2 regions of the Streptomyces sp. NPDC018947 genome follow, and region 1 is predicted to be linked to the other one. Evidence: predicted binding sites of a transcription regulator. Region 1 holds the regulator's gene; the other holds the start of a gene.

The links. Region 1 encodes HrcA, which represses chaperone genes, less so after heat shock. Its sites were predicted from a motif close to TTNGCACTCNGNNNNNCNGAGTGCNAA; they were not measured.
Region 2: the regulator HrcA is predicted to act here: its motif matches at 10,869-10,895, upstream of groL (chaperonin GroEL).

Annotation. Positions count from the first base shown of each region.
Region 1 covers NZ_JBIRZD010000001.1:728,451-743,510, forward strand. The annotation lists gene ACH499_RS03305 (MFS transporter) at 187-1,530, shown strand; gene ACH499_RS03310 (adenosine deaminase) at 1,549-2,547, opposite strand; gene ACH499_RS03315 (ribonuclease Z) at 2,568-3,473, opposite strand; gene ACH499_RS03320 (histidine triad nucleotide-binding protein) at 3,490-3,843, opposite strand; gene ACH499_RS03325 (S41 family peptidase) at 4,057-7,203, opposite strand; gene ACH499_RS03330 (hypothetical protein) at 7,351-7,884, opposite strand; gene ACH499_RS03335 (hypothetical protein) at 7,956-8,312, shown strand; gene ACH499_RS03340 (16S rRNA (uracil(1498)-N(3))-methyltransferase) at 8,322-9,071, opposite strand; gene ACH499_RS03345 (nitronate monooxygenase) at 9,068-10,153, opposite strand; gene dnaJ (molecular chaperone DnaJ) at 10,267-11,406, opposite strand; gene hrcA (heat-inducible transcriptional repressor HrcA) at 11,407-12,423, opposite strand; gene ACH499_RS03360 (MBL fold metallo-hydrolase) at 12,585-13,310, shown strand; gene ACH499_RS03365 (DUF3097 domain-containing protein) at 13,345-14,157, shown strand; gene hemW (radical SAM family heme chaperone HemW) at 14,251-15,060, opposite strand, start outside.
Region 2 covers NZ_JBIRZD010000009.1:195,607-210,666, reverse strand. The annotation lists gene ACH499_RS19110 (1-phosphofructokinase family hexose kinase) at 1-675, opposite strand, end outside; gene nagA (N-acetylglucosamine-6-phosphate deacetylase) at 877-2,022, opposite strand; gene ACH499_RS19100 (ROK family protein) at 2,022-2,939, opposite strand; gene ACH499_RS19095 (ABC transporter substrate-binding protein) at 3,077-4,363, shown strand; gene ACH499_RS19090 (DUF3263 domain-containing protein) at 4,403-4,627, shown strand; gene otsB (trehalose-phosphatase) at 4,663-5,541, shown strand; gene ACH499_RS19080 (trehalose-6-phosphate synthase) at 5,636-7,033, opposite strand; gene ACH499_RS19075 (glucosyl-3-phosphoglycerate synthase) at 7,091-8,035, opposite strand; SAM riboswitch class I at 8,178-8,333, shown strand; gene thrC (threonine synthase) at 8,352-9,653, shown strand; gene ACH499_RS19065 (MoaD/ThiS family protein) at 9,772-10,047, shown strand; gene ACH499_RS19060 (cold-shock protein) at 10,487-10,690, shown strand; gene groL (chaperonin GroEL) at 11,022-12,644, shown strand; partial or broken gene ACH499_RS19050 (12-oxophytodienoate reductase) at 12,783-13,109, shown strand; gene ACH499_RS19045 (dihydrofolate reductase family protein) at 13,205-13,777, shown strand; gene ACH499_RS19040 (hypothetical protein) at 13,829-14,392, opposite strand; partial or broken gene ACH499_RS19035 (PTS transporter subunit EIIC) at 14,340-15,060, opposite strand, start outside.

The sequences.
Region 1 (15,060 bases):
CACGGGCGTGGACGCCCACTGCTACCCAGTCCCCGAGATCACAAACTCATGTGTGATTCAGTTCACACCCCCTCGCCTGTTTCGGTGCTCCTCGCGCTTGATACAAATTGCGCGCGCGTTCCTGTCCGTCGACGGTCGTCGCCCCCTCCCCCTCCCACGTCCCTTTCGCATGCCCTGGGAACGCCCGTGTTCGCCCGCCGCACCACCCCCTGGCCCCTCGTCGCCCTTTTCACGGCCGGGTACCTGCCCGCCTATCTGCTGCCCACCACCGTCGGCAGACTCGGCACCAGCCTCTCCCTGACCGCCACTCAGGCGGGCGCCGTCGGCAGCGCGCTGCTGCTGAGCTCGGCGAGCGCGGGCTTCGTGCTGGCCTCCCGGCTGCCGCGGATCGGCGCCCGGACGGCCGCCCGGGCCGGGCTGGCCCTGGCCGCGCTCGGCTACGGCACCGCCGCGCTCACCACCACCGTCTGGCTGGTCGTCGCCGGCGCGGTCGCCGGAGGCTTCGGGTCGGGTACGGCCACCACGGTCGCCGCCACCCGGATCGCCGCCGAACGCGACCCGCACCGGGCCTCCACCATGGGCCTGCTGAGCGTGTCCGCGCTGGCCGGCGCGGTGTACCTGACGGTTCCTCACCTCGGTCCGGCGCACGGGCTGCCGCTGGCCGCGATCGCGCTCACCGTGCTCGCCGTGTGGCCGCTGACGGGCCGTCTGCCGGGCGGGACGGCCGCCTCCCCGGCCGCGCACGAGACCACGGCGCCGCTCCCCCGCCGCCGCTCCGGCCCGGTCCTCGCGGCCACCGTGCTGTGCTGGTCCATGGCGCAGAACTCGCTGTGGGGCGTCAGCGGCCGGATCGGTCTGACGCAGGCGCACCTGGGCGACGCCGCCCTCGGTGCCGTCTTCGCCGTGGCCCTCGGCGCGGGACTCGTGGGCGTGCTGGCGGCGGGCCTGCTGGGCTCGCGGCTCGGCCGTGCCGTGCCCATCGGGGCGGGCACGGTGCTCATCGCCTGCTGCATCGCGCTGAGCGCGTCCGCGACCTCACCCGCGTCCTTCGCCACCGGCGAGATCGCCTGGAACACCCTGTACCCGGTGGTGCTGTCGTACCTGATCGGTCTCGCGGCCTCGCTGGACCCGCGCGGCCGGTGGGCGGTGTTCGTCGGTTCGGCGTCCTCGCTGGGGACGGCGGCCGGCCCGCTGACCGGCAGTGTGCTGTCGGCCGAGGCCGGCTACCGGGGCATGGGCCTGATCCTGGGCGCCGGGCTGCTGCTGGTCGCCGTGCCGATGACGGCCGTCGCCCTGCACACCGGCGGACGTCCGCTGCTGCCCGGCGCGGTCCGCCGCCGCGGCGGCACCCCGGCCGCCCTGGTCGCCGCCACCACCGGCACGCCCAGCGGTGCCGTGCCCGAGGTCGGCGCCGCGGAGCAGCCGGTCGTGGAGATCCCCGTGGACGCCCCCGCCGCCGCGGTACAGCGCGCCTACGACACGGCCGGACCCCGGCAGGCCGCGGCCACACCGGGGTCCGGGACGGGCTGACGCCCTCGGGTGCCCCGCCTAGGAGGCCGGGAACGCGTAGGCCTCGACCTCGGCCAGGCAGCGGGCCCGCAGTTCCTCGTCGTCCTCCAGGAAGGAGGCGAGGAAGGAGTTGCGGGCCAGCTCCCGCAGCCGCTCGCCGGTGAGCCCGAGCGCGTCGCGCACGGCGTCGAAGTTGTCGCCTGCGTAGCCGCCGAAGTAGGCCGGGTCGTCGGAGTTGACCGTGCACATCAGTCCGGCGTCCAGCATGGCCGGCAGCGGGTGGTCGGCGAGGGTGTCGACCGTGCGGAGCCGGACGTTGGACAGCGGGCACAGGGTCAGCGGTACGCGGTCGCGCACCAGCCGCTCCACCAGCGCCGGGTCCTCCATCGAGCGCAGACCGTGGTCGATCCGCTCGACGCCGAGCACGTCCAGGGCCTCGGTGACGTACTCCGGCGGCCCCTCCTCGCCCGCGTGCGCGACCCGGCGCAGGCCGAGGGCGGCCGCGGCCTCGTACACCTCGCGGAACTTGGCCGGCGGATGCCCGACCTCGGCGGAGTCCAGGCCGATGCCCGTGATGCGGTCCAGGTACGGCTTGGCGGCGTCGAGCGTTTCGAGGGCCGACTCGGCGGACTCGTCGCGCAGGAAGCACATGATCAGCCGGGTGGAGACGCCGTGCTTCTCCCGGCTGCGGCCGAGCGCCCGCCACAGCCCCTCCACCACGGTGCCCATCTCCACGCCCCGGGCCAGGTGCGCCTGCGGATCGAAGAAGATCTCCGCGTGCCGCACGCCCTGCTCCGCGGCGCGGGCCAGGTAGGCGTCGGCCAGGTCCTCGAAGTCCCGCTCGGTGCGCAGGACCGCCATCAGCGCGTAGTACAGGTCCAGGAAGGACTGGAGGTCCTCGAACCGGTACGCCTCGCGCAGCGCGTCCGTGTCCGCGTAGGGCAGCTCCACACCGTTGCGGGTGGCGAGCTCGAAGGCCAGCTCGGGTTCCAGCGTGCCTTCGACGTGGAGGTGCAGTTCAGCTTTGGGAATGGGCATCGGAGCATCGTACGGCCGTCTCAGCGGCGCTTCGGAACCGGCACCCTCAGGAGGTCCCGGGCCACGGTCAGCTCCCCCTCGTAGCCGGCCGCCCTCGCCTGCCGCTCGAACTCCTCGGGGTCCGCGTAGCGCTGGCTGAAGTGGGTCAGCACGAGATGGCGTACGCCCGCCTCCCGCGCGGCCCGCGCGGCCTGGCCGGCGGTCAGGTGGCCGTGGTCGGCGGCGAGCGTGGCGTCCTCGTCCAGGAACGTGGACTCGATGACCAGCATGTCGCAGTCCTCGGCCAGTTCGCGCACCCCCGCGCACATCCGGGTGTCCATGACGAACGCGAACCGCTGGCCCCGGCGCACCTCGCTGACCTCGTCCAGTCGGACCCCGCCGAGGGAGCCCTCGCGCTGGATGCGGCCGACGTCGGGGCCCGTGATGCCGTGCGCGGCCAGGCGCTCGGGCAGCATGCGGCGGCCGTCGGGCTCGGTGAGCCGGTAGCCGTACGACTCGACGGGGTGCGAGAGGCGCCGGGCCTCCAGCGTGTAGGCGGGGGTGACCGCCAGGGGGCCGTCCGCGTCGACCGGCGCCTCGGTGATCCCGACCGTCTCGCGGTAGGCGGTGGCGTACCGCAGACGGTCGAAGAAGCGCTGCCCCGAGCGGGGGTAGTGCGCGGTGACCGGGTGCGGGACCTGGTCGAGGTTGATGCGCTGGATCACTCCGGCGAGGCCGAGGCTGTGGTCGCCGTGGAAGTGCGTGACGCAGATCCGGTCGAGGTCGTGGGCGGCGACCCCGGCGCGCAGCATCTGGCGCTGCGTGCCCTCGCCGGGGTCGAACAGGATGCCCTCGCCGTCCCAGCGCAGCAGATAGCCGTTGTGGTTGCGGTGCCGGGTCGGGACCTGGCTGGCGGTGCCGAGGACGACCAGTTCGCGTACGGACACGGTGTCTTCGCCCGGTCTATCCGGGGGGCCACTCGAGGCCGCGGCCGCCGAGGACGTGGGCGTGGGTGTGCCACACGGTCTGGCCGGCGCCGGTGCCGGTGTTGAAGACGATGCGGTAGCTGTCGAGCTGCTCCTCGTCGGCGACGGCCTGGGTCTCGCGCAGCACGTCCGCGGCGAGTTCCGGGGCGGCGGCGGCGAGGGCGGCGGCGTCGCGGTAGTGGGCCTTGGGGACCACCAGGACGTGGGTGGGCGCCTGGGGGTTTATGTCGCGGAAGGCGACGGTCGTGTCCGTCTCGCGGACGATCGTCGCGGGGATGCGGCCTGCGACGATCTTGCAGAACAGGCAGTCGTCCTGTGGCTCGCCGGGCATGGGGCGGCTCCTTACGGTGGTGATCTTCTGGGGGCATCGTAGCGAGGCCGTGCGGGGCCGGGGCGGTGTCGGGCGGGCTTGCCGGCGCCCGGGGGTGCTGGGCGTTTCGGTGGCCGTCGGGTGGGTGCGCCCGCCGGCACCGGCAGGGTGCCTCCCCGCTCTCGGCTCCTCGAGCGGGGAGGCGTCACTGCCCGCAGCCAGGCGGCCGCGCGGCTAGGACGGGAGCGCGGGCGGGGTTTTGGCCGGGCTGGTCTCCAGGGCCGCCAGGGCCAGGCGGATGGCCTCGTCCAGTTGGGGGTCCCGGCCGGCCGCGTGGTCCTGGGGGCGGTGGGGGACCTCCACGTCCGGGTCGACGCCGTGGTTCTCCACGCCCCAGCCGAGGCCCTCCAGCCAGAACGCGTACTTGGGCTGGGTGATCAGCGTGCCGTCGACCAGCCGGTAGCGGCTGTCGATGCCGATGACCCCGCCCCAGGTGCGGACGCCGACGACCGGACCGATGCCCAGAGCCCTGATCGCCGCGTTGACGATGTCGCCGTCCGAGCCGGAGAACTCGTTGGCGACGGCGACGACCGGTCCGCGGGGCGCGTCGAGGGGGTAGCTCTGGGCCCTCATGCCGCGCGGCAGGTCCCAGCCGACGATGCGCCGGGCCAGCTTCTCCACGACGAGCTGGGAGGTGTGGCCGCCGCGGTTCTCGCGGACGTCGACGACCAGTCCCTCCCTGGCCACCTCGACGCGCAGGTCCCGGTGGATCTGGGCCCAGCCGGGCGCCTGCATGTCGGGGACGTGCAGGTAGCCGAGCCGGCCGCCGGACTTCTCGTGGACGTGGGCGCGGCGGTCGGCGACCCAGGCGTGGTAGCGCAGCGGCTCCTCGTCGGCGAGGGGGACGACGACGGCGTGCCGCAGGTCTCCGCCGCCGGCCGGGGAGACGGTCAGCTCGACCGGCTTGCCCGCCGTGCCGACGAGCAGCGGGCCGGGCCCGGTGACCGGGTCCACGGACCGTCCGGCGACCGCGACGATCGCGTCCCCGGCGCGCACGGCGACCCCGGGCGCGGCGAGCGGGGAGCGGGCGTCGGGGTCGGAGGTCTCCGAGGGCAGGACACGGTCGACGCGCCAGGCGCCGTCCGGGTGGCGGGAGATGTCCGCGCCGAGCAGGCCCTGCCGGGCACCGCCGCCGTGTCCGCCGCGCGGGGTGACGTAGGCATGCGAGGTGCCCAGTTCGCCGTGCACCTCCCACAGCAGGTCGACCAGGTCGTCGTGGGTGGCGACGCGGTCCAGCACGGGCCGGTAGCGGTCGAGCACGCCGTCCCAGTCGACGCCGTTCATGTCGGGGCGCCAGAAGTTGTCCCGCATGACGCGGCCGGTCTCGTCGTACATCTGGCGCCACTCGGCGGCCGGGTCGACGAGCTGGCGGACCCGGCCCAGGTCGACGGTGATGTTGGTGTCGCTGTCCTCGTCGCCGGAGGCCCGCCGGTCGCTGGGGACGACCTTGAGGCGTCCGTCGGTCCACAGCAGCACCCGCTTGCCGTCGCCGCTGACCTCGAAGTGGTCGGCGTCGGGGGCGAGGTGCTCGACGCGCTGCTGGACGAGGTCGTAGCGCTCCAGCTCGGTGTGCGGGTCGGGGTCCTCGGGATTGGCTCGGGAGGCGCCGAGGACGCCGATGAGCGGGTGGCGCAGCCACAGCACCCCGTCCTTGGCGGCGCGCAGCCCGGAGTAGCGGGCGGCCTCCACCGGGAAGGGCACGATGCGGTCGGCGAGGCCCTCGATGTCGATGCGGGTGGTGGGGGTGCCCTCGCTGTCGGGGGTCTCGTCGCGGTCCGGGGTCTCGAAGGGGCGGCCGTGGCGCTGCGGGCCGAAGGGCGAGGGGGTGGTCGCCGCGAGGGTGATCAGGTAGGGGCGGGCGCCCTCGACGAAGGCCAGGTCGAAGACGTGCTCGTCGTAGACCGGGTCGAAGGAGCGGGTGGAGAGGAAGGCGAGGTGCTTGCCGTCGAGGGTGAAGGCGGGCGCGTAGTCCTTGAAGCGCAGCGGGGTCGCCTCACTGACCGACAGGTCGGTGGTGCTCGCGAGCTTGAGCTGGCGCAGCGGGGACGGACCGGGGTGCGACCAGGCGAGCCAGGCGGAGTCGGGCGAGAAGACGAGGCCGGTGGCGTCTCCGTCCTCGCTGCGGTCGACCTCGCGGACCTCGCCGGTCTCCCGCTCGACGAGCAGGATCCGGCCGTCGTGCGAGGCGACGGCGGCGCGGCTGCCGTCGGGCGCCATGGCGAGGGACAGGACGCGGCCGAGCTGCCCGGCGGCGAGGCGGCGCGGGACGGCACCGGGCACGAGGCCGGTGGCGGGCGCGAACTCCAGCGCGTCGTCGCCCTCGGCGTCCGTCACCCACACCACCCATTCCTCGCCGTCGGCGCGGAAGGCGCGCGGCAGCCGGGCGCGCACGCCGGGCGTCGCCTCCAGGGCGCGGGCCGGTCCCGAGCGGTGGGTGACCCAGTGGACGCCGCCGCGTACGGAGACCGCACTGCCGCGCGCGGTGTGGTCGGGGGACGCGGAGCCGAACCAGCGGGCGGCGTTGACGGGGTAGGGCTGGAGGTCGGTGCGGGAGCCGCCGAGGCGGATGTCCAGGCGGCGCGGTTCGGCGCCGTCGAGGTCGTCCAGCGTCCACAGTTCACCGGCGCTGGAGTAGACGACGCGGGTGCCGTCGGTGGCGGCGTGCCGGGCGTAGAAGCCGCCGAGGGGGGTGTGGCGGCGCAGGTCGGTGCCGTCGGCGAGGGAGGAGTAGAGCGCGCCGGTGCCCTCGTGGTCGGAGAGGAAGGCGATCCGCTCGCCCACCCAGAACGGGTACTCGATGTTGCCGTCGAGGTCGCCGTGCAGCCGTACGAACTCGCCGTCGTCCTCGGCGTCGATCCACAGCTTGCCCGCGGTGCCGCCGCGGTACCGCTTCCACCAGGCCGCCTCGCGGCCCATCGGCGCGGACAGCAGCACGGTGCGCGGGCCGTACGCCACGTCGCCGACGGGGCCGTGGGGCAGGGTGCCGGCGGGTCCGCCGTCGAGCGGGACGGCCCGGGCCGTGCTGCGGCGCAGGCTGGCCTGCCCGTACGCGCTGAGGGCGAGCACCCGTCCGTCGGGGGTCCAGCCGCGCACCTGTGTCTTGAGGTTGCCCCAGTGGGTGAGGCGCCGGGAGGGGCCGCCGTCGACGGGGGCGATGTGCACCTCGGGGGCGCCGTCGCGGGTGGAGGTCCAGGCGACGGTGGTGCCGTCGGGCGAGACGCGCGGGTGGTTCACGGGCACGTTGTCGGCGCTGACCCGCCAGGCGCGGCCGCCGTCGAGCGGGGCGAGCCACACGTCGTCCTCGGCGGTGAAGGCGACCAACTCGCCGTGCGGGTGCGGAAAGCGGAGGTAGGCAGGCGCTGCGGGCTGAGTCACCCCACCACCCTATGCAGGGGCGGGTCCGGCCGACAGAGGTTCCGATCAGTTGCCGCCCCGGCGCGCGGGAGCCCGACGGCGCGCCGGGTGCGGCTACTTGCCCTCCACGGGCCGGCAGTGCGGGTCGCCCGGGCACCAGATGGTGCGGGTGACGGTGACGGTGGGGCCCGGCCGGTCCCGGGCGGGGCCCTCGCCGGGAGGGGGCGTGGTCGCGTCGCAGTCGCCGAGGCCCTTGACGTCGAACCACCGCTTGCCGTCCACCTTCGCGGTGAGATCGCCGCGCACGCAGGCGCCGTTGACGACGCGGGTGACCTTGCCGTCGACGGTGATGTCCGCCCCGCCGTCGGTCTTGCCCTCGCAGTGGACGGAGGCGACGGCGCTCTCGCCGGCCGAGGCGGTGCGGCCGGAGTCGCCGTAGGAGGCGGTGCAGGTCAGCCACCGCACGTCGGCGTCGCGCCGGTCGAGTTCACGGGTCACGGTCTGGTCGGTCGTGTACGCCACGGACGCGGAACTGAGCCCGCCCGGGTCGCAGGCGGCGAGTCCGCCGACGGCGACGACCGCGCTCCCGGCCGCCAGCACCACCCGCCGGCCCCGCGGCCGGTACCGAATCCGCCTCAACGCCCACATGTACGGCAGCCTGCCACCGGTGCGGGGGCTCGCGGTAGGGCGCATACGGCCACTCCGGCTACCGTGGGCGGATGCGCGGCGACCGTCGTACGAGAAGGCTCGTGGTGGACGGGACGGCCGTCCACCTGTGGTCGGTGCGGCACCGGCACAGGACCGACGGGCCCTGCGCGGAGGTGCTCACCCTGCGCCGGGACGGGACGGCGACGCGCCTCGTCTTCCAGGGCGGCGAGGGGCGGTTCGTCCCGGACGGCTTCCCGCACTCGGGCCAGGTGGCCGTCGCAGACGCGGCGCTCAACCTGCACCAGCCCAGTGTCGTACGGGGCTTCGTCGACGAGGCGGCCCGGCGCGGCCTGCTGGACGGGCCCGCGGAGCTGGACGGCTGGGAGCTGTTCCCGGCGGTCGCCGCCGCCCGCGCCGCGGACGGCTGACCCGATCCGTCAGGACCAGCGGCCGGTGCGGGCGAGGAGGACGGCGGCCGCGGCGGTGCCCGCGGTGGAGGTGCGCAGGACGCTGCGTCCCAGCCGGTAGGGCCGCGCACCGGCCTCGGCGAACAGCGCCAACTCCTCCGGGGACACGCCCCCTTCGGGACCGACGACCAGCACGATGTCGCCGGACGCGGGGAGTTCGGCGGCGGCCAGCGGCTCCTCGCCGCTCTCGTGGAGTACGGCGGCGAAGTCCGCGTCGGCCAGAAGTGAGGCAACCCGCTTGCTCGTCGCCGCGTCCGCGACCTCGGGGAAGCGGACCCGGCGGGACTGCTTGCCGGCCTCGCGCGCCGTCGCCCGCCACTTGCCGAGCGCCTTCTGGCCGCGGTCGCCCTTCCACTGCGTGACGCACCGGGAAGCGGCCCACGGCACGATCGCGTCGACGCCGACCTCGGTCATCGTCTCGACGGCCAGCTCGCCGCGGTCGCCCTTGGGCAGAGCCTGGACGACGGTGATGCGGGGCCGCTCCTCGGGCTCCTCGTGGACGCGGTCCAGGCCGGCGACGACCAGGCGGTCCTTGCCCTCGGCGGCCTTCACCGCGCCCTCGGCCCAGCGTCCGCGCCCGTCGGTGAGGACGACGTCCTCGCCGGGCCGCAGCCGCTTCACGGAGACCGCGTGCCGTCCCTCGGGGCCGTCGAGGACGTACTGGCCGCCGGGCAGGTCGCCGGGCAGCAGCGAGTCGACCACGAACACCGGAGCCGTCATCGCTCCGTACCTCCCGTCACGTACCGCGTCAACGCCGCCTGGGCGGACGCGAGTTCGGCCACCAGAACCTCCACCAGCTCACCTGCGGGCAGTTCGCGGGCCATCCGGTGGCCCTGTCCCGCCCACAGCGCCACGCCCTGGGCGTCCCCCGCCTTCGCCGCCGCCTTGCGCAGCGGCGCCGTGAGGTGGTGCACCTCCGGGTAGGCGGCGGGGGCGTAGGGGCCGTGCTCGCGCAGGAACCGGTTGACCAGGCCGCGGGCGGGGCGGCCGGAGAAGGCGCGGGTCAGTTCGGTGCGGACGAACAGCGGGTTGGTCAGCGCCTGCTTGTGCAGGGCGTGCGCCCCGGACTCGGGGGTGGCGAGGAAGGCGGTGCCGAGCTGGGCCGCGCCGGCACCGGCGGCGAGCACGGCGGCGACCTGACCACCGCGCATGATGCCGCCGGCGGCGACGACGGGCAGGCTCACCGCCTCCCGGACCTGGGCGACCAGCGACAGCACCCCGATCCCGGCGGCGTCGGTCTCCGGCTGGTCGCGGTGGGTGCCCTGGTGGCCGCCGGCCTCGACGCCCTGCGCGATCACCGCGTCGGCGCCGGCCCGCTCGACGGCCCGGGCCTCCTCGGGGGTGGTCGCCGTGACCAGCACGAAGGTGCCCACGCGGTGCAGGGAGTCCACGGCCTCGCGGCTCGGGACGCCGAAGTGGAACGAGACCACGGGCACCGGGTCGTCCAGCAGCACGGCGAGCTTGGTGTCGTAGCCGTCGTCCCGTCCGCAGTCGGGGTCGCCCAGCTCGGTCTCGTACCAGGCGGCCTCACCGGCGAGCTGCTCGGCGTAGACGCCGACGGCGGAGGGGTCGGCGGTCTCCGGCTGCGGCATGAAGAGGTTGACGCCGAAGGGGCGGGAGGTCAGCCCCCGCACCTGCTTGATCTCCTGGTACATCCCGTCCGCGGTCTTGTACCCGGCGGCCAGGAAGCCCAGCCCTCCCGCCTCGCAGACCGCGGCGGCGAGCTGCGGCACGGAGACGCCGCCCGCCATGGGAGCCTGCACGATCGGGTAGGGGAAGAGATCGGTCAGCGCGGAGGACATGACCGCATGGTGTCACGTCCTTCGGACGAGTCCGAATCCGGGCTTCCGTCGGCATACGCCAGGAGCATCCGCATCCCGCGGGCCCGGGGGACGGCCCCGGGCCCCGGCACCCGTCAGCGCCCGTTGAACGCGTCCTTCAGTCGGGAGAACAGGCCCTGCTGGCCCGGCTGGAACTGGCCCTGGGGCCGTTCCTCGCCGCGCAGCTTGGCCAGCTCGCGCAGCACGCGTTCCTGGTCGGGGTCGAGCTTGGTGGGGGTGGTGACCTCGACGTGGACGATGAGGTCGCCCCGGCCGCCGCCGCGCAGATGCGTGACGCCCCGGCCGTGCAGCGGGATCGACTGGCCTGACTGCGTGCCCGGGCGGATGTCGACCTCCTCCATGCCGTCGAGGGTCTCCAGCGGCACCTTCGTGCCGAGGGCCGCCGCCGTCATCGGGATGGTGACCGTGCAGTGCAGGTCGTCGCCGCGGCGCTGGAACGTCGGGTGCGGCAGCTCGTGGATCTCCACGTACAGGTCGCCGGCGGGGCCGCCGCCGGGGCCGACCTCGCCCTCGCCCGCGAGCTGGATCCGGGTGCCGTTGTCGACACCGGCCGGGATCTTGACGGTCAGGGTGCGCCGGGAGCGGACCCGGCCGTCGCCCGCGCACTCCGGGCACGGGGTCGGCACGACCGTGCCGAAGCCCTGGCACTGGGGGCAGGGGCGCGAGGTCATGACCTGGCCCAGGAAGGACCGGGTGACCTGCGACACCTCACCGCGGCCGCGGCACATGTCGCACGTCTGGGCGGAGGTGCCCGGGGCCGCGCCCTCGCCGTTGCAGGTGTTGCAGACGACGGCCGTGTCGACCTGGATGTCCTTGGTCGTGCCGAACGCGGCCTCGTCCAGTTCGACCTCGATGCGGATCATGGCGTCCTGGCCCCGGCGGGTGCGCGAGCGCGGTCCGCGCTGCGACGCCGTGCCGAAGAAGGCGTCCATGATGTCCGAGAAGTTCCCGAAGCCGCCCGCGCCGAAGCCTCCGGCACCGCCGGCACCGCCGGCCTGGGACAGCGGGTCGCCGCCGAGGTCGTAGACCTGCTTCTTCTGCGGGTCCGACAGCACCTCGTAGGCGGCGTTGATCTCCTTGAACCGCTCCTGGGTCTTCGGATCGGGGTTGACGTCCGGGTGCAGCTCGCGCGCGAGCCTCCGGAACGCCTTCTTGATCTCGTCCTGGGAGGCGTCGCGGCGCACGCCGAGTACGGCGTAGTAGTCCGTGGCCACCTACGACTCCGCCAGGATCTGTCCGACGTACCGTGCCACTGCGCGTACCGCTCCCATCGTTCCCGGGTAGTCCATGCGGGTCGGACCGACCACGCCGAGCTTGGCAACCGCCTCGCCGCCCGAACCGTAGCCCACCGACACGACGGACGTGGAGTTGAGTCCTTCGTGGGCGTTCTCATGACCGATACGGACGGTCACGCCCGGATCCTTCGCCTCGCCGAGCAGCTTGAGGAGCACGACCTGCTCCTCCAGCGCCTCCAGGACGGGCCGGATCGTGAGGGGGAAGTCGTGCCCGAAGCGGGTGAGATTGGCGGTGCCGCCGATCATCAGCCGCTCCTCGTTCTCCTCGACCAGCGTCTCCAGGAGAGTGGAGAGCACGGTGGAGACCGTACCGCGGTCCTCGGCCTCGAAGGCCTCGGGCAGGTCCTCGACCAGGCTCGGCACGTCCGCGAACCGGCGGCCCGCGACCCGGCTGTTGAGCCGTGCCCGCAGGTCCGCGAGCGACGTCTCGCCGAACGGCGCCGGGCAGTCGACCATCCGCTGCTCGACCCGCCCGGTGTCCGTGATCAGCACGAGCATCAGGCGCGCGGGCGCGAGGGAGAGCAACTCCACGTGCCGCACGGTCGAGCGGGTCAGCGAGGGGTACTGCACGACGGCGACCTGCCGGGTGAGCTGCGCGAGCAGCCGCACCGTGCGGGCCACCACGTCGTCGAGGTCGACGGCGCCCTCCAGGAAGTTCTGGATGGCGCGCCGCTCGGGCGCGGTCATCGGCTTGACGCCGGCCAGCTTGTCGACGAACAGCCGGTAGCCCTTGTCGGTCGGGATGCGCCCGGCGCTGGTGTGCGGCTGGGCGATGAAGCCCTCGTCCTCCAGGGCCGCCATGTCGTTGCGCACGGTGGCCGGGGAGACGCCGAGGTTGTGCCGCTCGGTGAGGGCCTTGGAGCCGACGGGCTCCTCGGTGCCGACGTAGTCCTGGACGATCGCGCGCAGCACCTTCAGCCTGCGTTCACTGAGCATCGCGCACACCTCCAGAAGTCGTCCGCCCGGTGTTCTCCCTGGCACTCACCGTGTACGAGTGCCAGACTTCCCCGGCCCAGTGTACGGCCGTCGGGTACGCCCCCGGCAAGGCCGGGGCACCGCCGCGTGCCCGGGGGCCGTACGGCGCTAGCGTCCCGGTCATGACGACGACTTGGGAAGAGCTGGGCTGGGAGCGACTGGCGGCCGGGGTGGGCCGGTGCCGCCTGCCGGTGTGGGACTGCACGGCGGGGCTGATCGCCGGCACCGACGCGGCGCTGGTGGTGGACGCGGGGTCGAGCCTCGGCGAGGGCGCGCGGCTGCGCGGCGCGGCGCAGGCGCTCGCCGGGCGCCGTGTGACGCATCTCGCGCTGACCCACGCGCACTTCGACCACGTGCTCGGGGCGGCGGCGTTCGCGGGCGCGGAGGTGTTCGGCGCGGCGGGGGCGGCCGCGGTGCTCGCGGAGGGCCGGGAGGAGCTGCGGGCGGACGCGGTGGCTCACGGTCTGGACGCGGGGGCGGCCGAGGAGGCGGCCGGCGCCCCGGTCGCCGTCCACCACGAGGTGCGCGGCGAGCGGACGCTCGACTTGGGCGGCGGCAGGCACGCGGTGCTGGCCGACGTGGGTCCCGGACACACGGGGCACGACCTCGCGGTGCTGGTGCCGGGCGAGGTGACCGTCGTCTTCTGCGGGGACCTGGTCGAGGAGTCCGGCGAACCGCAGGCGGGCCCCGACGCGGTGCCGTCGCGCTGGCCCGCCGCCCTGGACCGGCTGCTCGGCCTCGGCGGCGAGGACGCGCTGTACGTGCCCGGTCACGGAGCGGTGGTGGACGCCGCGTTCGTCAGGGCCCAACGGGACGCCCTGGCCGCCCGGTTCGGCGTGTCGCGGTGATCACCGCGGGGGCGTTCCTCGTATCGTCGGCAGAATGCGCCAGTACTCCGCCGACCTGACCCCTCCGTGGAAGAAACCGCAGCCGGTGCCCGAGGTCCCGGCCGAACCGGGCCTGGTGGTCGAGGAGCCCGGCACCGGGTTCTGCGGCGCCGTGATCCGCTGCGAGGCGGGCACGGTCACGCTGGAGGACCGCTTCGGCAAGCACCGGGTCTTCCCGCTGGAGCCGCGGGGCTTCCTGCTGGAGGGCCGCGCGGTGACCCTGGTCAGGCCGGCCGCGGGCCCGCTGCGGCCCACCCGCACGGCGTCCGGCTCGGTCGCCGTCCCCGGCGCACGCGCGCGCGTCGCCCGCGCCGGCCGTATCTACGTCGAGGGCCGGCACGACGCCGAACTGGTCGAGAAGGTCTGGGGCGACGACCTGCGCGTCGAGGGCGTGGTCGTGGAGTACCTGGAGGGTGTGGACGACCTGCCGTCGATCGTCTCCGACTTCGCGCCGGGCCCGGACGCGCGGCTGGGTGTCCTGGTGGACCACCTGGTGCCGGGGTCGAAGGAGTGGCGCATCGCGGAGGCGGTGACGAGCGAGCACGCGCTCGTGGTGGGGCACCCGTACATCGACGTCTGGGAGGCGGTGAAACCGTCGTCCCTGGGCATCGACGCCTGGCCGCGGGTCCCGCACGGCCAGGACTGGAAGACGGGGGTGTGCCGCGCGCTGGGATGGCCGACGGAGAACACCGGCGCGGTGTGGCAGGCGATCCTGGCCCGGGTCCACTCGTACAAGGACCTCCGGCCGGAGCTGCTGGGGCGGGTCGAGGAGCTGATCGACTTCGTGACGGCCCCGCCGGGCGCGTAGCCGCGGGCGGTCGTGGCACAGGGCGGCACGGTGGGCGCGGCGGTCCCGCGACGGGCCGCGCACCTCGCCCCGCGTCGGCCCGCACGCCGGGCGTCAGTCCACCAGGTCCCGCACCACCGCGTCCGCCAGCAACCGCCCCCGCAGGGTCAGCACGGCCCGCCCCTCCCCGTACGGCCCGTCCTGCAGCAGCCCCTCGGACAGCGCCCGGCGCGAGGCGGCGAGGCCCTCCTCGCGGAGCAGGGACAGCGGCACCCCCTCCCGCAGCCGCAGCTCCAGCAGGATCCGCTCCACCCGCCGGTCCTCCTTGGTCAGGACCTCGCGCCCGGCCCCCGGCGACCTCCCCGCCGCCAGCGCCGCCGCGTACGCGCCGGGATGCTTCACGTTCCACCACCGCACCCCGCCCACGTGCGAGTGGGCGCCCGGCCCCGCGCCCCACCAGTCGGCGCCCCGCCAGTACAGCTCGTTGTGCAGGCAGCGCCCCGCCTCGGAGGTCGCCCAGTTCGACACCTCGTACCAGTCGAAGCCCGCCGCGGACAGCGTCTCCTCGGCGATCAGGTACCGGTCGGCGTGCACGTCGTCGTCGGTCATCGGGACCTCGCCGCGCCGGACCCGCCGGGCGAGCTGCGTCCCCTCCTCCACGATCAGCGCGTACGCCGAGACGTGGTCGGGTCCGGCGCCGAGCGCGGCGTCGAGGGAGGCGCGCCAGTCGTCGTCGGACTCGCCGGGGGTCCCGTAGATCAGGTCGAGGTTGACGTGCTCGAACCCGGCCGCGCGGGCCTCGGCGACGCACGCCTCGGGGCGCCCGGGGGTGTGGGTGCGGTCGAGGACCTTCAGGACGTGCTGCCGGGCGCTCTGCATGCCGAAGGAGATCCGGTTGAAGCCGCCCTCCCGCAGCGTGGCCAG
Region 2 (15,060 bases), on a different contig from region 1:
CGCGAGCAGCCCCTCGGCGCCCAGGGAGGCGACCACGGACCGGGCGCCGCGCCGACGGGCGTCCTGCGTGGCCCGCAGCGGCTCGTGCGAGCCGGTCAGTTCGGCCAGCTCGTCGGCGTTCGGCTTGATCATGTCCGGGCGGGCGGCGACGCCCCGGCGCAGCGGCTCCCCGGCGGTGTCCAGCAGCACCGGTACGCCCGCCGACCGCGCCGTGCGCACCAGCCCCGCGTAGGCGCCCACCGGCACGCCCGGAGGCAGGCTGCCGCACAGGGCCACCGCGGCGGCATCGGCGAGCAGGTCCTCGTAGGCGTCCTGGAAGGCGTTCCACTCGGCGGGGGAGACGGCCGGGCCCGGCTCGTTGAGCTGGGTGGTGTCGCCGGAGTGCTCGTCGACGACGGCGATGGTGCGCCGGGTCGCCCCGGCGACCGGCACCAGCGCGTCGGTCACCCCGCGCACCCCGGTCAGCCCGTCGCGCACGACGTCCCCGGTGGTGCCGCCGGCGAAGCCGGTGACCGTCACCTCGTGCCCGAGGGCCGCGAGCACGCGGGCCACGTTCAGCCCCTTGCCGCCGGGGCGTTCCGTCACGTCGGTGACCCGGTGGGAGGCGTGCGGCCGCAGGCCCGGGACGCGGTAGGTGATGTCGAGAGCGGTGTTCAGTGTGACCGTGACTATCACCCGTGCCGACCTCCCCCGATGGCCCTTCCGCCGGTGTTCCACGGCGCTTTCGGCGTCGTCGTCGCGGGCGGGCGCCGACGTCGTATTCCGGAGACACGATCATGCCAAACGGACGGCCGTCGGCCCAGCCCCCGGTCGGACCCGGCCGGCCGTCCGGGGCGGCCGACGGGGCCGGTGCCGGGCACCGGACTCCGGGACGGATCAGCCCACTCGGGGATCGACCACCCATGCGCCCCGGCGCATCACGCCCACCAGGTCGAATCCGGCGTCGAGGACCACCAGGTCGGCGTACTTGCCCGCTTCCAGGGAGCCGATGCGGTCGTCGAGGCCGAGCAGCCGGGCCGGGTTGGCCGAGATCGCGGCGACGACGTCCTCGACGGGCAGCCCGTCCACCGTCACCGCCCGCTTGAAGGCGCGGTCCAGGGTGAGCGTGGAGCCGGCGATCGAGCCGCCCTCCACCAGCCGGGCCACGCCGTCGGCGACCTCGACCTCCATCGGGCCGAGCATGTAGCGGCCGTCGCCGAAGCCCGCCGCGTCCATCGCGTCGGTGATGAAGGCGACCCGGGCGGCGCCCGCGTGGTGGAAGGCCAACTGGAGCGCGGCCGGGTGCAGATGGGTGCCGTCGTCGATCAGCTCGACGGTGATCCGCTCGTCCTCCAGCAGGGCGGTGATCGGGCCCGGTGAGCGGTGGCCGAGCGGCGGCATCGCGTTGAACAGGTGCGTGGCGACGGTCGCGCCCGCGTCGATGGCCTGGAGCGTCTGCTCGTAGCTGGCGTCGGTGTGGCCGACGGCCGCGATCACACCGTGCTCGGCGAGCAGCCGTACGGAGTCCAGGCCGCCCGGCAGCTCGGTGGCCAGGGTCATCATCTTCGCGTGGCCGTGCGCCGCGTCGATGAGCTTGCGCACCTCGGCCGGGTCGGGATCGCGCAGCAACTGCTCGTCGTGGGCGCCCTTGCGGCACGGGGAGATGAACGGCCCCTCGAAGTGGATGCCGGCGATGTCGCCCTGCTGGGCCAGTTCCGCCAGCATCCCGGCGTGCCGGGCGAGGAAGTCCAGGTCGCCGGTGACGGCGGAGGCGACCACCGTGGTGGTGCCGTGCAGGCGGTGGGTGCGGACGCCCGTGAGGATGTCCTCGTGGGTGCCGCCGGCGAAGGAGGCGCCGCCGCCGCCGTGGTTGTGGAGGTCGACGAAGCCGGGGACCACCCAGTGCCCGCCGAGTTCGACGGTCTCCGCGTCCGGGGGCGCCGTGTCCGCGATCCGCGTGCCGTCGACGATCACGCGGCCGCCGTCCACGGTGCCGGTGGGCAGTACCACCCGGGCGCCGGCGAGAACCTTGCTTGGGGCCATCAGGTGGTTACCTCCGGGGGAGTCGCGGTCGTGGAAGGAGTGTCGAGCAGGTCCCAGGCCATCAGCCCGGCACCGAGGCAGCCGGCGGTGTCCCCGAGGGCCGCGGGGACGAGCTCCGGCAGCTTCTGGAAGGTGACGCGCCGTCCGACGGCGTCCCGCAGCGGTGTGAACAAGGTTTCCCCGGCCTCGGCGAGGCCGCCACCGATGATCAGCACGCGCGGGTCCAGCAGGGTGAGCGCGGTGACCAGCCCGTCGGCGAGCGCGTCCACGGCGTCCTGCCACACGCGGGCGGCGCGGGCGTCGCCGGACTCGACGGCCTTGGCGCAGTCGGCGGCGTCCGCGTCCGGGTCGCCGCAGGCCTCGGCCCAGGCCTGGCTGACGGCCGACGCGGACGCGAACCGCTCCAGGCAGCCGCGCTGTCCGCAGGGGCACGGGGTGCCGCCGGGGCGTACGACGACATGGCCGATCTCGCCCGCGAAGCCGTGGGCGCCCGCCTCCACCCGGCCGTCGATGCCGATGGCGCCCGCGATGCCGGTGCCCAGCGGCACGAACAGGAACCGGTCCGCTCCCCGCCCGGCCCCGATGCGGCCCTCGGCGAGCCCGCCGGTGCGCACGTCGTGGCCGAGGGCGACCGGGATGCCGCCGAGCCGCTCGCTGAGCAGCGCGCGCAGCGGGACGTCGCGCCAGCCGAGGTTGGCGGCGTACACGGCGGTGCCGTGTTCCTCGTCGATGATGCCGGGGACGGCGACACCGGCCGCGACGGCGGGCTCGCCGAACCGGTCGGCGCCCAGGGCGCGCAGCTCGGCGGCGAAGTCCAGGATGCCCGCGACCACGGCCTCGGGTCCGCGCTCGCGTCCGGTGGCGCGGCGGGCCTGGTGGAGCAGCTCGCCTTCCGGCCCCGCCAGGGCGGCCTTCATCCCGGTGCCGCCCACATCGAGGGCGATGACATGTCTCACGGGGACAGTGTGGCCCGTGCACCCACGAGAGGTCTAGTCCACTCACGTGGTGTAGACCTTAGTCCGGTAAGCGGACGAGTGGACCGGTGAGCGAACACATGCAGGGCGGGGCGGGAACGGTGCGGCGGCACAGGACGGGAACGATCGCGGCGGTGTCCGCCCTCGGGCTGACGGCGGTCCTCGGCGGCTGCGGGATCACCGGCGGCTCCGACGAGGTGACACTGGAACTGGTCGCCGCCGACTACGGCGACACCGAGGCCAACAGCTCCCAGGGGTACTGGGACGACCTGGCCACCTCCTACGAGGCCGAGCACCCCGGCGTGCGCGTGCACGTCACCGTGTACTCCTGGAACGACGTCGACCGCAAGGTGCGCGAGATGGTCGACGCGGGCGAGGCCCCCGACCTGGCGCAGATCGGCGCCTACTCGGACTACGCCGACAAGGGCCTGCTCTACGGGGCCGACGAGGTGCTCTCCATCCCCGTCCAGGCGGGCTTCGTCTCCCAGCTGGCCGCCGCGGGCCAGGTCCACGGCGTCCAGTACGGGCTGCCCTTCGCGGCCTCCACGCGCGTCCTCTTCTACAACAAGACCCTCTTCGAGAAGGCGGGCGTCACCCCGCCCAAGACCTGGGAGGAGCTCGCCGACGCCGCCGAGGCGCTCGAGGCGGAGGGCGTGAAGTACCCGTACGCCCTGCCGCTCGGCCCCGAGGAGGCGCAGGCCGAGACGATGCAGTGGATGCTCAGCGGCGGGGGCGGCTACACCGACGACGCCGGCACCTACTCCGTCGACTCGCCGCAGAACGTCACCGCGTTCACCTGGCTGCGGGACGAACTGGTCGGCAAGGGCCTCACCGGCCCCGTCGCCCCCGGCAGGCTCAACCGGGCCGACGCCTTCGCCGCCTTCGCCGACGGCGAGGTCGGGATGCTCAACGGCCACCCCTCGCTGATGAAGGCGGCGGCCGGCAAGGGCGTGAAGTTCGGCATGGTGCCCACCCCCGGCATCGACGGCGTGAGCAGGAACACGCTCGGCGTCACCGACTGGATGACCGCCTTCAGGAAGAACGGCCACCAGGAGGAGATCGGCGACTTCCTCGACTTCGTCTACGACGACGAGAACGTCCTGGACTTCTCCCGCCGGTACGACCTGCTGCCGGTCACCAGCTCCGCGTCCCAGGAGATGAGCGCGGCCGCCGAGGACGAGGACCTGAGGCCCTTCCTCGACGAGCTGCTGCTGTCCGAGCTGTACCCGGTCGGCAAGACCTCCTGGGCCTCGGTCAGCGCGGACGTGAAGAAGCGCATCGGCCAGGCCGTCGCCCCCGGTGCCGACCCCTCGCAGGTGCTCGGCCGGATCCAGGCGACGGCGATGCGGGCCGGCAGCGCGGAGTAGCGGGCGCAGGTGTCGGTGGCGGGCGCTACGGTTTCCCGCATGGAGCTGGGAGCAAGGGAGCGCGCCGTCCTGGCGCTGGAGCGCCGCGGGTTTCCGGGGCCCGGCGCGAAGGAACGCGCGATCCGCGAGGAGCTGGGCCTCGCGCCCGTGCGCTACTACCAGTTGCTCAACGCCCTCCTGGACGACCCCCGCGCCCTGGCCCTGGACCCGGTGACGGTCAACCGGCTGCGCCGGGTGCGGGAGTCGCGGCGCGGCGAGCGGTGAGGTTGCTCCGCGCTTCGCGGGGATAGGTTCGCCGTATGGGCAGCCACAAGGATTCCACCCCCGATTCCCAGGTCACCCCGGACCGTCTGCCGACGCCCGTGACCGCGGCCGGCCGCGAGGGGCTCGACGCCCTCCTCGCCGGTCCCGGCCGTGCGGTGATCGCGCTCGACTTCGACGGCACGCTCGCGCCGATCGTGCCCGATCCCGACCGGGCCCGCGCCCATCCGGACGCGGTGCCCGCCCTCGCGGCGCTCGCCCCGAAGGTCGCCTCCGTCGCGGTGATCACCGGCCGTCCGGCCGAGGTCGCCGTACGCCACGGGGGCTTCGCGGACGTGCCGGGCCTGGACCACCTCGTCGTGCTCGGCCATTACGGCGCCGAGCGCTGGGACGCCGCGACCGGGGCCGTCACGGCGCCGCCTCCGCATCCGGGCGTCGACGCCGCGCGTGCCGAGCTGCCGGGGCTGCTGGCGGCCGCCGACGGCGGGGACGGGGCGTGGATCGAGGAGAAGGGGCGCGCCGTCGCCGTGCACACGCGGCGGGCCGCCGATCCGCAGGGCGCCTTCGAGGCGCTGCGGGCGCCGCTCGCCGGGCTGGCGTCCCGGCACGGCCTCGTCGTCGAGCCGGGGCGGCTGGTGCTGGAGCTGCGGCCGCCCGGCGTGGACAAGGGGGTCGCGCTGCGGGAGTACGTCCGGGAGGTGGGTGCCGGGGCGGTGCTGTTCGCCGGCGACGACCTCGGCGACCTGCCCGCCTTCGCGGCGGTCGCCGGCCTGCGCGCGGCGGGCACTCCGGGCGTCCTCGTGTGCAGCGGGAGCGACGAGGTGACGGAACTGCGCAACCAGGCGGACCTGGTGGTCGACGGCCCCGCGGGCGTGGTCACCCTCCTGCGGACCCTGGCCGAGCACCTTCCGTCCTAGCGGCGGGCGATCGTGCCTCCCCCCGCTCGCGCGAAGCCGAGAACGGGGGGAGGCACCAGGCGACACCGGGTCGGCGCACCCGCCCTGCCCGGCGTCAGCGCCGGGCGCCCCGCAACGCCTCCAGCTGCTCCAGGAACCACCGCGCCGGAGGCAGCGCCGTCCCCGCCGCGGCCAGCCGCTTCGACCGCTCCGCCCGCTCCGCCGCCCCCACGGACAGCGCCTCGTGCAGCGCCTGTGCCGTCCCGGTGACGTCGTACGGGTTCACCACCACCGCGTCCTCGCCCAGCTCCTCGAAGGCCCCCGCCTCGCGCGAGAGCACCAGCACGCACCCCTCGTCGGAGACGACCGGCACCTCCTTCGCCACGAGGTTCATCCCGTCGCGGATCGGGTTGACGAGGGCGACGTCCGCCAGCCGGTAAGCCGCCAGGGACCGCGCGAAGTCGTCCTCGACGTGCAGGACGACCGGCGTCCACCCCTCCGTCCCGAACTCCGCGTTGATCTCCTGCCCGACCCGCTGCACCTCGGCCGTGTACTCCCGGTACACGGCGAGGTCCTGCCGCGACGGGTAGGCGAACGCCACGTGCACGACCCGCTCGCGCCACTCCGGCCGGTCGGCGAGCAGCCGCCGGTAGGCCAGCAGGCCCCGCACGATGTTCTTGGACAGCTCGGTCCGGTCCACGCGCACGATCGTGCGGCGCCCCTCGCCGATCTCCTCCCGCAGCGCGGCCATCCGCTCGTCCACGTCGGCCTCGTGGGACCGCTTGCGCAGGAAGTCCGCGTCCGCGCCCAGCCCGTGCACGCCGATCTCGGTGTCCCCGGTCCCGCCCACCAGCGCGTCGCAGCAGGCGGTGAACGCGTCGGCCCACCGCCGGGTGAGGAACCCGAGCCGGTCGGCGCCCAGCATCCCGCGCAGCACCTGCTCGGCGATGTCGTCCGGCAGCATCCGGAAGTAGTCGACCGGCGCCCACGGCGTGTGCGAGAAGTGCCCGATCCTGAGGTCGGGCCGCAGCTCGCGCAGCATCCCCGGCACCAGCGTCAGGTGGTAGTCCTGCACGATCGCGACCGCGCCCTCGGCGGCCTCCTCCGCCAGCGCCTCGGCGAAGGCCCGGTTGTACGCCTCGTAGGACGCCCACTGCCGCCGGAACTCCGCGTCGAAGACGGGTTCGAGGGGCGTCTGGTACAGCATGTGGTGCACGAACCACAGCACCGAGTTGGCGATCCCGTTGTACGCGTCCGTGTGCACGTCGGCCGGGACGTCCAGCATCCTGACGCCGTCCTCGCCGACCCCGCGCCGCACCGCCTCGCGGTCGCCGTCGCTGAGCGCGGAGCAGACCCACAGCGCCCCCGCGTCCGGCCCGATGGCCGACAGCCCGGAGACCAGCCCGCCGCCGCCCCGTTTGGCGTGCAGCGAACCGTCCTCGCGCACCTGGTAGGAGACGGGCCCCCGGTTGGAGGCGACCAGTACCTGAGCAGCACCGAAGGTTGAAGCCATACGCCTCAACCTAGCCCGGCCCCGAAAAGCTCAAACGTGCCCCGGCGCCGGCGTGGGTCAGGCCACCCTCCGCGCCGCGTACTCCGCGATCTGCGCCATGGGCGGCCGCTCCTCGGTGTCCACCGAGTAGGTGCGCGGCTCGAAACCGGCCGCGCCCCGCTCGAACTGGGTCAGGGACGGGCGCACCAGATGGCCGCGGGCGAGCCGGAGCTGGGCGGTGCGGTAGATCGCGGCGGACATCCGGCCGAGCGCCCGGCCGTCCTGGTGCCGGTGCCTGCGGACGCCGACGTCGACCTGGGCGAGGGCGTCCAGGCCGACCATGTGCAGGGCGTCGACCAGCATGCCCAGCTCCACCCCGTATCCGACGGGGAAGGGAAGCCGTTCGAGCAGCGAGCGGCGGGCCGCGTACTCGCCGCCGAGCGGCTGGACGAAGCCGGCCAGCAGCGGCCAGTGCATGTTGAGCAGCGGGCGCGCCATCAGCTCCGTGACCCGGCCGCCCCCGCCGGCGGCCGTGCCGAGCGGGCGGTCGTACATGGCCTTCACGAGGTGCACCTCGGGATCGGTGAGCAGCGGGCCCACGATGCCGGAGACGAAGTCCGCGCAGAAGTCGCGCAGATCGGCGTCGACGAAGCAGACGATGTCGCCGCTCGTGACCAGCAGCGAGCGCCACAGCACCTCGCCCTTGCCGGGCACCGCGGGCAGGCGGGGCAGGATCTCGTCGCGGTGGACGACCCGCGCCCCGGCCGCGGCGGCCACCGCCGACGTGCGGTCGGTCGATCCGGAGTCCACGACCACGATCTCGTCCACGAGGGGGACCTCGCGCACCAGCTCGCGGCGGATCACCGCGACGATGTCGCCGACGGTCGCCTCCTCGTTGAGCGCGGGCAGCACCACACTGACCGTCTGGCCGGTGGCGCGCTTGGCGGCCATGATCCGGGCGAGCGGCCGGTCCGCGACGGACCAGGACCGCGCGCCCAGCCAGCGCTCGACTTCTTCCAGCACGGTCGGTGGGCTCCTTCGTGATCCATCTCGCTGTACGGACGACTATCTCAACTGTCGTGGGCGTCGGTTACAGTCTTGAACAACGCGGAGGACCCGCACATGCCGGGGTCGACGCGTGAACCAGTGCAGAACAACCACATACCGCTCATCCAGAGGGGCAGAGGGACACGGCCCGATGAAGCCCCGGCAACCCTCCAGTCGGTTCTCGCAGATCACGGACGATCGCAGCGCGAGGCTCCCGGCTAGGGAAGGTGCCAAATCCGTCTCACGGCGAGATGCGTCGTGAGGAAGATGAGGAGAAAGGGCCTCGCCTCACATGGCTGTGCAGACTGTCGCAAGCACCACCGACACCCCCGCTGACTCCGCCTCCCCCGTCGATCTGGGCCCCGCCACGGCGCTCTCCTGCCGGGAATGCGGCCACCGCGTCCCCCTCGGTCCGGTCTTCGCCTGCGAGGAGTGTTTCGGCCCGCTGGAGATCGCCTACGACTTCTCGGCCTACGACACCGAGGAACTGCGCAAGCGCATCGAAGCGGGCCCCGCGAACATCTGGCGCTACGCCCCCCTGCTGCCCGTCCCCGCCGACGTGGCGACCAAGCCGAACATCAACCCGGGCTGGACCAAGCTGGTCAAGGCCGACAACCTCGCCCGGGAACTCGGCGTCACCGGCGGGCTGTTCGTCAAGGACGACTCCGGCAACCCGACGCACTCCTTCAAGGACCGCGTCGTCGCCCAGGCCCTGGAGGCCGCCCGCGCCTTCGGCTTCACCACCCTGTCCTGCTCCTCCACCGGCAACCTGGCCGGTGCCGTCGGCGCCGCCGCCGCCCGGGCCGGCTTCCGCTCCTGCGTGTTCATCCCGCACGACCTGGAGCAGGGCAAGGTCGTCATGGCCGCCGTCTACGGCGGTGACCTGGTCGGCATCGAGGGCAACTACGACGACGTGAACCGCTTCTGCTCCGAGCTGATCGGCGACCCGGCCGGCGAGGGCTGGGGCTTCGTCAACGTCAACCTGCGGCCGTACTACGCCGAGGGCTCCAAGACCCTCGCGTACGAGATCTGCGAGCAGCTCGGCTGGGAGCTGCCCGACCAGATCGTCGTGCCGATCGCCTCCGGCTCCCAGCTCACGAAGATCGACAAGGGTCTGCAGGAGCTGATCGGGCTCGGGCTGGTCGAGGACAAGCCGTACAAGATCTTCGGCGCCCAGGCCGAGGGCTGCTCGCCGGTGTCCACCGCCTTCAAGGCCGGGCACGAGGTGGTGCGCCCGCAGAAGCCGAACACCATCGCCAAGTCGCTGGCGATCGGCAACCCGGCCGACGGGCCGTACGTCCTGGACATCGCCCGCCGCACCGGCGGCGCGGTGGAGGACGTCGACGACGCGCGGGTCGTCGAGGCGATCAAGCTGCTCGCCCGCACGGAGGGCATCTTCGCCGAGACCGCCGGCGGTGTGACGGTGGGCGTCACCAAGAAGCTGATCGAGAACGGCGTCCTGGACCCGTCGCTGACCACGGTCGTCCTCAACACGGGTGACGGCCTCAAGACGCTGGACGCGGTGGCGGGCACCGGGCTGACCGCGACCATCCGTCCCAGCCTGGACTCGTTCCGCGAGGCGGGGCTCGTCTAGCGGCCGTCCCGCCGTACCCGTCCGCGGGCCGTCGCCGGCCGGCCGTGCCCGCGACGACAGCCGCATGTCCCACACTGCCCCGCGCCCCCGGGGTCGTCACCAGACCGGAGGTTTCCACGTGAGCGTGACCGTTCGCATTCCCACCATCCTGCGTACCTACACCGGCGGACAGGCGGAGGTCGCCGCCGACGGCGCCACCCTCGCCGAGGTCATCTCCGACCTGGAGAAGAACCACACCGGCATCGCCGCCCGCGTCCTGGACGACCAGGGCAAGCTGCGCCGCTTCGTCAACGTCTACGTCAACGACGACGACGTCCGCTTCGAGCAGGGCCTGGAGACGGCGACGCCGGACGGCGCCGGCGTGTCCATCATCCCGGCCGTCGCCGGCGGCTGACGGTCCCGTCCGTTACCTTTGGTAATCGGCGTGACGCAGAGTTCATCGAATTGCCCCCTCCGTGAGAGAAGCGGAGGGGGCAATTCCATGTGATTGAGCGCGGTAGAGTTGGGGAACGCGGCCCTGATCTCCAGATCGGCGCCCATGAATTTCTGCCGTCCGCCCGACAAGAAGTAGCCAAAGTGTGGGCGTATTTCGCGGCTTTTGTTCGCTTTGTGCGGCCCGACTTGCCCTGAATTAAGGCGAATTTCGGCCACATTCCGGACCGGGTGCGTCCAGATTTCTCGTCCGATTGACCTGTTGCAGACGGCAGTTGGACAGATACATTCAGCCGCGGTCGACGCGTTCCGGCGCACGCCCCCACCCATCGGGGGGCGAGGTCTGACCCGGATCCGCGAAGTGTGGATCTGTGCAAGGGCCAGTAATAGGGGAGTTAGGCATGGCTCAGGGCACCGTCAAGTGGTTCAACGCGGAGAAGGGGTACGGCTTCATCGCGGTCGACGGTGGTGCGGATGTTTTCGTCCACTACAGCGCGATTCAGATGGACGGCTACCGCACCCTCGAAGAAGGCCAGCGGGTCGAGTTCGAGATCTCGCAGGGTCAGAAGGGCCCGCAGGCCGACATGGTCCGCCTCAGCGCCTGAGAACGTGCGGCCGCGCAAGCCGGCGGTCTTCTCCGAAGGGCCCGCACCCCACTGGGGGTGCGGGCCCTTCGGTCTGTCCGGCCGCGGCGGGCCCGGACGGTGTTCGCGGGCGGCGGAGACGGCGGCCCGATCCCCGGCGGGCGCTTGCACTCGACAGGGGCGAGTGCTAATCATTGCGTTAGCACTCTGAAGGTGAGAGTGACAACGAAGGACCGGGTCGGTGAGGCCCGCGGGCCGGGTGGGGAAGGAACCACGAGGCCGGCGAGCCGTCCGTCGCGGGCGCGGGCGCGGTCCGAAGGAATCACCCCCAGTCCTGGAGGGACCACTTCACATGGCCAAGATCATCGCGTTCGACGAGGAGGCGCGGCGCGGCCTCGAGCGCGGCATGAACCAGCTCGCGGACGCCGTCAAGGTGACGCTCGGCCCCAAGGGCCGCAACGTCGTCCTCGAGAAGAAGTGGGGCGCGCCCACGATCACCAACGACGGTGTCTCCATCGCCAAGGAGATCGAGCTCGAGGACCCGTACGAGAAGATCGGCGCCGAGCTGGTCAAGGAAGTCGCCAAGAAGACGGACGACGTCGCCGGTGACGGTACGACCACCGCGACCGTCCTCGCCCAGGCCCTGGTGCGCGAGGGTCTGCGCAACGTGGCCGCCGGCGCCAACCCGATGGCCCTGAAGCGCGGTATCGAGAAGGCCGTCGAGGCCGTCTCCGCCGCCCTGCTCGAGCAGGCCAAGGACGTCGAGACCAAGGAGCAGATCGCCTCCACGGCCTCCATCTCCGCCGCCGACACCCAGATCGGCGAGCTCATCGCCGAGGCCATGGACAAGGTCGGCAAGGAAGGCGTCATCACCGTCGAGGAGTCCCAGACCTTCGGTCTGGAGCTGGAGCTCACCGAGGGTATGCGCTTCGACAAGGGCTACATCTCGGCGTACTTCGCCACCGACATGGAGCGTATGGAGGCCGTCCTCGACGACCCGTACATCCTGATCGCCAACTCCAAGGTCTCCAACGTCAAGGACCTGCTCCCGCTCCTCGAGAAGGTCATGCAGTCGGGCAAGCCGCTGCTGATCATCGCCGAGGACGTCGAGGGCGAGGCCCTGTCGACCCTGGTCGTCAACAAGATCCGCGGCACCTTCAAGTCCGTCGCCGTCAAGGCCCCTGGCTTCGGCGACCGCCGCAAGGCCATGCTCGGCGACATCGCCATCCTCACGGGCGGCGAGGTCATCTCCGAGGAGGTCGGCCTCAAGCTGGAGAACGCGACCCTGGACCTCCTGGGCCGCGCCCGCAAGGTCGTCATCACCAAGGACGAGACCACCATCGTCGACGGCGCCGGCTCGACCGACCAGGTCAACGGCCGCGTCAACCAGATCCGCGCCGAGATCGAGAACAGCGACTCGGACTACGACCGCGAGAAGCTCCAGGAGCGTCTGGCGAAGCTGGCCGGCGGCGTGGCCGTCATCAAGGCCGGTGCCGCCACCGAGGTCGAGCTCAAGGAGCGCAAGCACCGCATCGAGGACGCCGTCCGCAACGCGAAGGCGGCCGTCGAGGAGGGCATCGTCGCCGGTGGTGGCGTGGCCCTGCTCCAGGCCTCCCAGGTCTTCGAGAAGCTGGAGCTCGACGGTGACGAGGCCACCGGCGCCAACGCCGTGAAGCTCGCCCTGGAGGCCCCGCTGAAGCAGATCGCCGTCAACGGTGGTCTCGAGGGCGGCGTCGTCGTGGAGAAGGTCCGCAACCTCCAGGTCGGCCACGGCCTGAACGCCGCGACCGGTGAGTACGTCGACATGATCGCCGAGGGCATCATCGACCCGGCGAAGGTGACCCGCTCCGCCCTGCAGAACGCCGCCTCCATCGCGGCGCTGTTCCTCACCACCGAGGCCGTCATCGCCGACAAGCCGGAGAAGGCCGCCGCGGCCGCTCCGGGCGGCATGCCGGGCGGTGACATGGACTTCTGATCGACCCCCGGGTTGATCGACCGTCCTTCACGTACCGAGGGCGGCACCCCTGGCCCAGGCCGGGGGTGCCGCCCTCGGGCGTGTCCGGACCACGGCTCGGCCCTTGCGTATGAGCCGGGCCACTGACGGCGGACGGCCCACGCCTCCACGCGCCGCCACTGGCTCCCGGAGTTCGACGGCTCCGGCCTCAACCTCGCGGGCTGGACCAAGAAGCTCACCGGCAAGGCGGCCATCACGGTCGGATCGGTGGGCCTCGACGGCGAGTTCGGCAGGGCGTTCCAGGGCGAGGGCGCGGGGCTGGGCGGCCTCGACGGGCTGCTGGACCGCATGGAGCGCGACGAGTTCGACCTCGTGGCCGTCGGCCGGGCCCTCCTCCAGGACCCCCTGTGGGCCGAGAAGGTCCTGGCCGGCCGCTTCGACGAGCTGGCGCCGTTCGACGCGGCGGCCCTCAGGACGCTGAGCTGAACCGGCGACCGATGAGTTCTCGTGTCCCGCGCGGTCTGACCCCGTGAACGGCGACAATGGAACGCTCGCAGGCACGAGAACCCAGGAGACCTCTGATGCGCACGCTGATCAGCACCGCCTTCGTCTCGCTCGACGGAGTCGTGGAGGCTCCCGGCGGGGAGCCCGGATACCGGAACTCGGGCTGGACCTTCAAGGACGTGGACTTCCTCCCCGAGGCCTACGAGATCAAGGGCCGGGAGCAGAAGGAGGCCGCGGCCATGCTGCTCGGCCGGGTCAGCTACGAGGCGTTCAGCGCGGTCTGGCCGGACATGGCGGACTTCGCCGACTACAAGGTGATGCCGAAGTACGTCGTGTCCACCACCCTCACCGACGGCGACCTGGTGACGAACTGGGGCGAGACCACGATCCTGCGCTCGCTCGACGACGTCGCCGCGCTGAAGGAGACCGAGGGCGGCCCGATCATCGTCCACGGCAGCGCCTCCCTCAACCGGTCCCTCTCGGACGCCGGGCTCATCGACCGCTACCACCTGCTGGTCTTCCCGCTGCTGCTCGGTGCGGGCAAGCGGCTGTTCAGCGACACGGACAAGGACACGCAGAAGCTGCGGCTGGTCGAGCACGAGGCGTACGCCAACGGCATCCAGAAGAACGTGTTCGAGGTGGTCCGCTGAGGCCGGCCGCGGCGGAGGGCCGAGTGGGGGGCCGGGGCCGGGGGGCCGTCCTCAGCCCATCGGTTCGATGTCCACCCGTACCGGCGTCCCCCACACCCGCAGCACCTCGTAGTCCGTGAACTCGTGCACCAGCCGGTACGCCATGGCCGCGCGCGGGGCGCGGAGCTGGGCGGCGATGTAGAGCTCGGCCTCGCGGCGGTCGCGGCGCGGGGTGCCGCAGAGCTGCCACGCCTGGCCGTTCCACGCCTCCGGCAGCCAGCGCTGCTGGGGCTGCGGCCGGTCGCCGCGCATCCCGTACCGGGACTGCACCGGCTCGGTCTGCCGGGCCGGGAGGGGGCCGCCGTTGTACTCGGCGCGGCGCGCGGCGCGGCGGCGGGTCTCGCACAGCAGGCACAGGTCGGGGGCGGCCTCGTCGACCGGACCGTTCGGATGCTCGGGGCAGCGCGTGCTGGGGGCGGCCGTGGTGACGCTCTCCTCCAGCCGGTCCAGGGCGCGCTTCAGGTCCGCGCGGATCTCGTGCAGCGTGGCGTCGGTGGTGTCGGCGGTCAGGGCCTCGCCGTGCTCACCGAGGAGGCGCAGGGCGCGGCCCAGGGCGGTCAGCCGGGCGTGGTTCATGGTGTTCAGGGTCGCACACGGCGCCGGTTTCCCCGCCCGCGCGCACGGCCCGCACATGGTCGCCGAGGCCGAAGAAGTACGTCGCCGCGAATCCGGCCAGGTATCCCGTGAGCAGCCCGCCGCCGTACACGGCCGCCGTCGCCGCCCAGCCTCCGCCGCCCGCGAGGAGCGGGAACAGGGCCCAGCCGGACGGGCCGATCGCCGTCGCCCCCACGTCGGTGCCGCGCAGGCGGTGAGGAAGGGCCGGCCGAGGGGGAGCGAGACGCCGTAGATCAGCGGTTCGCCCACGCCGAGCAGCCCGGCGGGCAGCGCCGACCTGATCGTCGTGCGCAGGGACGTGTCGTGGCGCAGCCGCACGTAGACCGCCACCGCGGCGCCCACCTGGCCCGCGCCCGCCATGGCGAGGACGGGCAGCAGGACGGTGTGGCCCTGCTGCTCGATCAGCGTGGTGTGCAGGGGGATGAGGGCCTGGTGCAGCCCCAGCATCACCAGGGGCAGGAACAGGCCGCCGAGGACCAGCCCGGCCAGGACGCCGGTGGTCGTCAGCAGCCAGGTCGCCGCCGTGCCGACGGCCGTGGCGACCGCGCCGGCCGCGTACATGAGCACGTACAGCGTGACCAGGCCGGACACCAGCACCGTCAGGGTGGGAGTGAGCAGGACGTCGAGGG